Regions from separate parts of the Marinobacter salinisoli genome, predicted to be linked through region 2. Evidence: predicted binding sites of a transcription regulator. Region 2 holds the regulator's gene; the other holds the start of a gene.

Region 1 (4,300 bases), 1.8 Mb from region 2:
GAACCCTGGTGCTGCTCTTCGATATCGACGATGACGTTTTCGTACGGCTCCTGCTTCTCGCCATCGACTTCACGGATGACCACCTCAGGACGACCTACCGCCAACTCGAAGTTTTCACGACGCATATTCTCGATCAGTACCGAGAGATGCAGCTCGCCGCGGCCAGAAACCTTGAATTTATCGGCGGAATCACCCTCTTCAACACGCAATGCAACGTTGTGCAGCAATTCCTTTTCCAGACGCTCCTTGATGTTGCGGCTGGTGACGTACTTGCCTTCCTTGCCCGCAAACGGCGAATCATTGACCTGGAAGGTCATGGATACCGTGGGCTCGTCCACCGTCAAAGGCGGCAGCGCCTCAACGCTTGAGGGATCGCACAGCGTATCGGAAATGAACAGCTCGTCCATCCCACTCACGCAAACGATATCGCCCGCCTGCGCTTCGTCGACTTCTACCCGCTGCAGACCGGAATGCCCCATGATCTTGAGAATACGACCATTGCGCTTTTTGCCGTCGGCGCCAATTGCGGTCACCGGTGAATTGGTCGAGATTTTGCCCCGCATAATGCGGCCGATGCCGATAACGCCCAGGAAGCTGTTGTAGTCCAGCTGGGAAATCTGCATCTGGAACGGACCATCGAGATCAACATTTGGTGCCGGCACATAGTCAATAATCGCCTGAAACACGGCATCCATATTGTCGTCGAGGTTTTCGTGATCGGTACCGGCAATGCCATTCAGAGCACTGGCGTACACAATCGGGAAGTCCAGCTGCTCGTCCGTGGCACCCAGGGCGTCAAACAGATCAAATACCTGATCGATTACCCAGTCCGGACGGGCACCCGGGCGATCGATCTTGTTCACCACCACGATCGGGCGCAGGCCCGCAGCGAAAGCTTTCTGGGTCACGAAGCGGGTTTGCGGCATCGGGCCATCAATTGAATCGACCACCAACAGCACGCAATCGACCATGCTCATCACACGCTCGACCTCACCACCGAAATCGGCGTGTCCCGGGGTGTCGACAATGTTGATGTCGTATTCGTTCCATTTCAGCGCCGTGTTCTTCGCGAGGATGGTAATACCACGCTCTTTTTCCTGGTCGTTCGAATCCATCACGCGTTCGCTATCGAGCTCTTTACGCTCCAGCGTTCCGGATTGACGCAGCAACTGGTCTACGAGGGTGGTTTTGCCATGGTCAACGTGGGCGATGATGGCGATATTCCGAAGCTTCTCAATCACAACTATTATTCCTGCGACATGCTGTCTTTGACCTGAGGCGTTTTCCGAGGCCAAGCCCCACATGTCGTCTCAAATCCGTAAATGGTAGGCCCATTTAGAAAGTACCCGGAGTACTGTCCCGAAAAGCAGGGACACAAAATGAGGCGGCGCGCAGTATAGCGAAAAGTCATAACCCTGAATATGGACACTAACGCCTATCGCCCCCGAAAGCCTGCACCACTCTGGTTCACAGGGGTCAGTTTGCGCACCATTTAAGTGCGCATCGAATTCTTTTGTGCACCAATAACACTCGCAACGACACCTGCCAAACCTCTTCAGACCGCACCGTTAAGCACTTCCGGGCAACGCCCCAGAAATTGGCAAGACGCTTGCTTAAAGGAATTCAGCCTTAAATCACAGGCGAGCGGCATATTCATTTGATAAGCTGCCCAAGCCTCTGAACAAGATCGGAGTAAAAGTTCCGACTATCGGCGACAAGACCATGAATGCGTCCCAGACGCGGGATAAACAACGGAGCATGCACAATGTCCAAAACGATTGATTTGATCAAAGAACATGAAGTCAAGTGGGTAGACCTGCGTTTCACTGACAGCCGCGGTAAGGAGCAGCACGTTACCCTGCCGGCCTCTGAAATTGATGAAGATTTCTTCACCGACGGCAAAATGTTCGACGGTTCCTCAATCGCTGGCTGGAAAGGCATCAACGAATCCGACATGATCCTGATGCCGGCTGATGACACTTCCGTACTCGACCCGTTCACTGAAGAAACCACCGTGAACATCACCTGCAACATCGTTGAGCCTTCAACCATGCAGGGTTACGAACGTGATCCGCGCTCTGTTGCAGCCCGTGCGGAAGAGTACCTGAAGTCCACCGGCATCGCTGACGGCGCCCTGTTCGGCCCGGAGCCCGAGTTCTTCGTATTCGACTCTGTGAAATGGGACGTAGATATGAAGGGCGCTGGCTACAGCATCCACTCTGAAGAAGCCGCCTGGGTATCCGGCGAAGACTTCGACCGCAACAACATCGGCCACCGTCCGGGCGTCAAAGGCGGCTACTTCCCGGTTCCACCGGTAGACAGCCTGCACGACCTGCGTGGCGCTATGTGTGCGGCCATGGAGTCCATGGGCCTGGAAATCGAAGTACACCACCACGAAGTCGGCACCGCCGGCCAGTGTGAAATCGGTGTTGGCGCCAACACCCTGACCCGCAAGGCTGACGAAGTTCAGATCCTGAAGTACTGCGTACACAACGTTGCTCACGCTTACGGCAAGACCGCTACCTTCATGCCGAAGCCGGTTGTTGGCGACAACGGTTCTGGCATGCACGTTCACATGTCCCTGAACAAAGACGGCAAGAACATTTTCGCCGGCGACGGCTACGCTGGTCTGAGCGAAACTGCCCTGTACTACATCGGCGGTATCATCAAGCACGCCAAGACCATCAACGCCTTCACCAACGCGTCTACCAACAGCTACAAGCGTCTGGTTCCGGGCTTCGAAGCTCCGGTTATGCTGGCTTACTCTGCCCGCAACCGCTCTGCCTCTATCCGTATCCCCTGGGTAAACAGCCCGAAAGCGCGTCGTATCGAAGTGCGCTTCCCGGATCCGTCTGCCAACCCGTACCTGGCGTTCGCTGCCATGCTGATGGCCGGCCTTGACGGCATCCAGAACAAGATCCACCCGGGCGATGCCATGGACAAGGATCTGTACGATCTGCCGAAGGAAGAAGCTCTGAACATCCCGACCGTGGCCGAGACCTTCCAGGAAGCACTGGACTGCCTCGAGAAGGATCACGAGTTCCTGACCAAAGGCGGCGTGTTCACCGAAGACATGATCGCTGGCTACGTCGACCTGAAGCGCGGCGAAGTCGAGCGTCTGAACATGACCACTCACCCGGTCGAGTTCGACATGTACTACTCTGTTTAATCCCTAAGGATTCGACAGATCAAAAAGCCCCGCCCCGTGCGGGGCTTTTTTTCGTTCCGACTCAACCCAAGCGCCTGCCGTCGTTAACGATATGTAACCAACAACCTCTGGCCCAAGCGTTGAAAAGACCTCATGCGCCGCCGATAATCGCTAAAAACCACGACAACAGGTGCAGTTATGAAACCGAGGACCGGATTGCTCGCCGCCCTTATCCTGGCCAGTGCTTCCGCCAGCGCGGAGGTTTATCGAAATGTTGATGCCTATGGCAACGTCACCTATTCCGATGAGCCATCCGAAGGCGCAGAGGCCATTGAAGTCAAACCGGTTACCACGGTCACCCTGCCCAAACCCCAAAATGTCCGGGAAACCGATAAACTTCGCGAAGAGGTGCAACGTGAGGGCTCGGTCTATGAGAGCGTGTCTTTCGTCCACCCGCAGAATAACCAGGCATTTCACAGCGGCGGCGGCGAGGTGCGATTTGAAGTCAGCAGCACCCCAGGCCTGCAGTCCGGCCACAAATACGAAGTGACCCTGGATGGCCAACCGATCGGCCAGACCACCTCTGGTACGGTGGCGGTCAATAACGTGAACCGGGGCACCCACGACGCCCGCGTTCACATCGTGGATGAAAACGGTGTCCAGGTAAAAACGGGCCCAGCCATCAGCTTCACCGTCCACCGCCCATCCGTGAAGCCATCACCGAGAAACTAACTCTCGCACCATTTTTGTGCATCTGCACCACAAAAAAGCCATACTCTGATCAGCAACAGGGCGCCACAGGCCCGCTGATCAGGGTAAATCCGACATTCTGCACCAGCTTACGGCACTGATACCCCGCTTTTCCGGTTTTTATCGGCGTGCCGCCCTGTCTTTTTCCTCGAGAGCTCAAACTGGTTCGCTTCTTGCAATCTATTGAACATCTCTAAAACAAACCAGGTCGGACAACGGGATTCCTGCATGGCACTGTCCAAGGCCAGTACATCAAGCTACAAGAGCATTCTCGACAGCCTCTCAACCGCAGTGCTGGTACTCGGTGAAAACCTCCGGGTCCGCTACTTCAATCCGGCCGCCGAGAGCCTGTTCGAAACCAGCATGACCCGCTGCTTTAACCAGCCCTTCAGCTCCATACTC
Region 2 (4,300 bases):
CCGTGTCGAAATGGTCATTCAGCCACGTAGCACCAGCAAAAAACAGGGATCCGATGGCAGTTCTGAGAGCCAGTAATCTGGCGAAAAGCTACAAACAGAAAAAAGTGGTTATTGACGTCTCGCTGGAGATTCGCAGCGGCGAGATCGTTGGCCTGCTCGGCCCCAACGGCGCAGGTAAAACGACCTGCTTCTACATGATTGTGGGTCTGGTGCCTGCCGATCATGGCCGCATCACCATCGACGGACAGGACATCACACCCCTGCCCATGCACGGTCGCGCGAGAAAAGGCATTGGATACCTGCCCCAAGAGGCCTCGGTGTTCCGAAAACTGTCAGTACGTGACAACATCATGGCAATCCTGGAAACCCGGAAACGCCTGAGCCGAAGCGAGCGCGAACACAAGCTCGAAGAACTGCTGGAAGAATTCCACATTACCCACATCCGTGACAGCGCCGGCATGGCACTGTCCGGTGGTGAGCGCCGGCGCGTGGAAATTGCCCGTGCACTGGCCATGGAGCCGGCTTTTATCCTGCTCGATGAGCCCTTCGCCGGGGTCGATCCCATATCGGTCAGCGACATCAAACACATTATCCGACACCTCCGGGATAAAGGCATTGGCGTGCTGATTACCGACCACAATGTCCGGGAAACCCTGGACATCTGCGAAACCGCGTATATTGTGTCCGGCGGGCACATTATTGCCTCTGGAAACGCCGAGAGCATCCTCGCCAATCAACAGGTGAAGGAAGTCTATCTCGGGGACGAATTCCGACTGTGACACCCTGCACCAGATTGTCTTGGCAATCGCTACCGAGTAAACTCGGCAAAGAACTTGCTAGCCGGCGAAAATTCCGCAACCGCTGGTCTCATATAGAGTTTTACTACACATTCCGTAATCGCGTGAGCTGATGAGTAACGGATCCTGAACCATGGTGATGAAAGCCTCTTTACAGTTAAAGCTGGGTCAAAGCCTGACGATGACCCCCCAGCTTCAACAGGCGATCCGGCTACTGCAGCTATCTACCCTCGATCTCCAACAAGAGATCCAGCAGGCACTGGAATCCAACCCAATGCTGGAAACGTCGGAAGACGACGACAACCAGCCAGACACCACCAGTGACGACGCTGAAAAGGCCGAGAGCTCCGCTGAGAGCGAAGTAACCGGAGACGCCGCGCCAGACCCCGAGCAAGATTGGGACGAACCGGATACCGGCCCCGACTGGTCCACCGAGAATGACGCACCGGACAACATTCCCGACGATCTCCCGGTAGACACAGCCTGGGACGACATCTATCAATCAGCACCGGCGTCGGCCGCTCGTAACGATGACGAAAATGATCACGACTTCGAGACCCGGAATTCACCGACTGAGACCCTGCACGATCACCTGCTGTGGCAGCTGAACCTGACCCCTCTCAGTGAACGAGACGCAGCTGTTGCCCATGCCCTGCTGGATGCGGTCGATGATCGTGGCTATCTGACCAGCCCGCTGGAAGAAATCCACGCCGGCCTGATGGATGAGCAGGACGAGGATCCGCTGGAACTCGACGAAGTGGAGGCGGTACTGCACCGTCTGCAGCATTTCGATCCGTCAGGCGTATTTGCCCGGGATTTGCAGGAATGCCTGCTTATCCAGCTGAACCAGTTACCACCGGAAACCCCTTGGCTGCCGCAGGCAAGACTGGTTATTACCCACTACATTAACCTGCTGGGCAACCGTGATTACGCGCAACTGCTTCGCCGGAGCCGGCTGAAAGAAGACCAGCTTCGTGACGTGCTCGCCCTGATCACGAATCTCAACCCGCGTCCGGGTGATGTTATCGATCAGGCGGAACCCGATTACGTGATTCCCGATGTAATTGTCCGGAAACACAATGGCCGCTGGCGGGTTGAGCTAAACCCCGAGATTGCACCGCGCATCCGCGTCAATGCGAGCTATGCTTCATTAATAAAGCGGGCGGACAGCAGCGCCGACAATACCTATCTCAGAGATCAGCTGCAGGAAGCCAAGTGGTTCATCAAAAGTCTGCAAAGCAGAAACGAAACGCTGCTGAAGGTGGCTACGCGCATCGTCGAGCACCAGCAGGGGTTTCTGGATCAGGGCGAAGAGGCGATGAAACCGCTCATCCTGTCCGATATTGCGCAGGCGGTGGAAATGCATGAATCGACGATCTCCCGGGTGACCACGCAGAAATACATGCACACTCCCCGGGGTATTTTCGAGCTGAAGTATTTTTTCTCGAGCCACGTCAGTACAGACGAAGGCGGGGAGTGTTCTTCGACGGCCATCCGTGCAATGATCAAGAAACTGATCGCAGCGGAAACACCAAAAAAGCCGTTGAGCGACAGCAAAATTGCGGCCATGCTAGGAGAACAGGGCATCAGGGTGGCGCGACGCACGGTAGCCAAATACCGGGAAGCCATGCACATTCCGCCATCCAACGAACGAAAAAGACTGGTTTAGGGGAATACGGTCTGCCAAGGCTGCCCCTGAACAATTTCGCTGGCGCACACCGCTGCGCTGGCTTTCAGCCCGGCCCATTGGGACGGCATGATGACAACAGGAGACGCCTATGCAACTCAACATTTCAGGCCATCATGTAGAACTGACTCCCGCACTCAAGGATTACGTTTCAGAGAAGTTCGAAAAGCTGGAGCGGCACTTTGATCACATCAACAACTGCCAGGTTACCCTGGAGGTCGAGAAAGTGCGCCAGATGGCGGAAGCAACCATGCATGTGGTTGGTGGTGAAATTCACGCAAAGGCTGAAAATGATGACATGTATGCGGCAATTGATTCCCTGATTGATAAGCTTGACCGTCAGATCCTCAAGCACAAGGAAAAGAACGTGGAGCGAAAGCACGGCAACGGTTCCCGGTAGCCAGAGCTTTCACCAGCATTAGCCAAGAGCGCTGCGGCACGGTTACCCTGCCGCAGCTTTTTTTAACCGACCTGCAGTCGATTCATGAGCGACACATCCCTGACAATTGACAATATCCTTTTGCCCGAACTGACGCTTTGCAAAGTTTCTGCATCAAGCAAGAAACGGGTGCTGGAATTTATTGCCGACCAAATCCATCAGCACGACAGCACGCTCAACGAAAGCCAGATTTTCAATAATCTTGTTGCGCGGGAGCGTCTGGGCAGCACCGGCATTGGCCAGGGCATCGCCATTCCCCACTGCCGGCTCGAAGGGCTCGATCGGGTCATTGGCGTCCTGGTAACCCTGGAGGAGGGTATCGAGTTCGACGCCATCGACAATCAGCCCGTTGACCTTATCTTTGCCCTGATCGTGCCGAAAGAAGCCACCAGCGAGCATCTCGAACTGCTTAGCCAGCTGGCCGAGAAGTTCAACGAACGGATCTTTTGTGACCGGCTTCGCCAATGCGATGCACCCGGCACCCTTTACCAGCAGATGACCGCAACGAATTCGTAACCATCCACTCAGGGAGGCTGAACCCACCATGAAACTGATCGTTGTCAGTGGCAGGTCTGGTTCCGGTAAAAGTACAGCACTCCATGTCCTTGAGGATCTTGGCTATTACTGTATCGACAACCTTCCCATTGGATTGTTGTCGCCCCTGACCCAACAAGCGACCGACCAGGCCAAGCCGGGTCGACTCAGCAAAATGGCCGTCAGCATTGATGCCCGCAACCTGTCTAGCGAGCTGAGCAATTTCGAAGACATTCATGAGCGACTCAAAGGCACCGGTTTGACGGTCGAGGTTATTTTCCTCGATGCGGACGAACAGTCCCTGCTTCAGCGCTTCCACGCGACACGACGCAAGCACCCTCTGAGTGATGAGAAAACCTCCCTCCGGGAAGCCATCCACAACGAAAAGAAATTGCTCGAACCCCTCTCCAAGCTGGCAGACTTGTATATCGACACCACCGGCACCTCGATTTACGAGTTGCGCGACATGGTCAAACAGAGGGTCGTAGGGCGCAAAGATCAGGAACTGGCGCTGCTTTTTCAATCCTTTGGCTTCAAGCATGGCGTGCCACTGGATTCGGACTACGTGTTCGATGTGCGCTGTCTGCCCAACCCCTATTGGGACCACAGCCTGCGAACCTATACCGGCCTGGACCAACCGGTAATCGACTTTCTAGAGCAGGAACCTGCCAGCCGGAAAATGGTTGATGACCTGATCGGTTTTCTTGAGAGCTGGCTTCCGGCGTTTGCCGACAGCAACCGCAGTTACATGACCATTTCGATCGGCTGCACAGGCGGCCAGCACCGTTCGGTGTTTGTCAGTGAGCAACTGCGCGAGCATTTCCAAAAGCGCTACAGCAACGT

Evidence for each region. Region 2 encodes sigma-54, which starts transcription at its own class of promoters, with help from an activator protein. Its sites were predicted from a motif close to ANTGGCATNNANNTTGCTNT; they were not measured.
Region 1: the regulator sigma-54 is predicted to act here: its motif matches at 1,597-1,616, upstream of glnA (glutamate--ammonia ligase).

What each region holds. Positions count from the first base shown of each region.
Region 1 is NZ_CP071247.1:1,430,445-1,434,744, reverse strand. It holds gene typA (translational GTPase TypA) at 1-1,241, opposite strand, end outside; gene glnA (glutamate--ammonia ligase) at 1,766-3,169, shown strand; gene LPB19_RS06540 (DUF4124 domain-containing protein) at 3,347-3,880, shown strand; gene glnL (nitrogen regulation protein NR(II)) at 4,127-4,300, shown strand, end outside.
Region 2 is NZ_CP071247.1:3,361,208-3,365,507, forward strand. It holds gene lptA (lipopolysaccharide transport periplasmic protein LptA) at 1-76, shown strand, start outside; gene lptB (LPS export ABC transporter ATP-binding protein) at 54-779, shown strand; gene LPB19_RS15335 (RNA polymerase factor sigma-54) at 937-2,466, shown strand; gene hpf (ribosome hibernation promoting factor) at 2,576-2,884, shown strand; gene ptsN (PTS IIA-like nitrogen regulatory protein PtsN) at 2,969-3,439, shown strand; gene rapZ (RNase adapter RapZ) at 3,468-4,300, shown strand, end outside.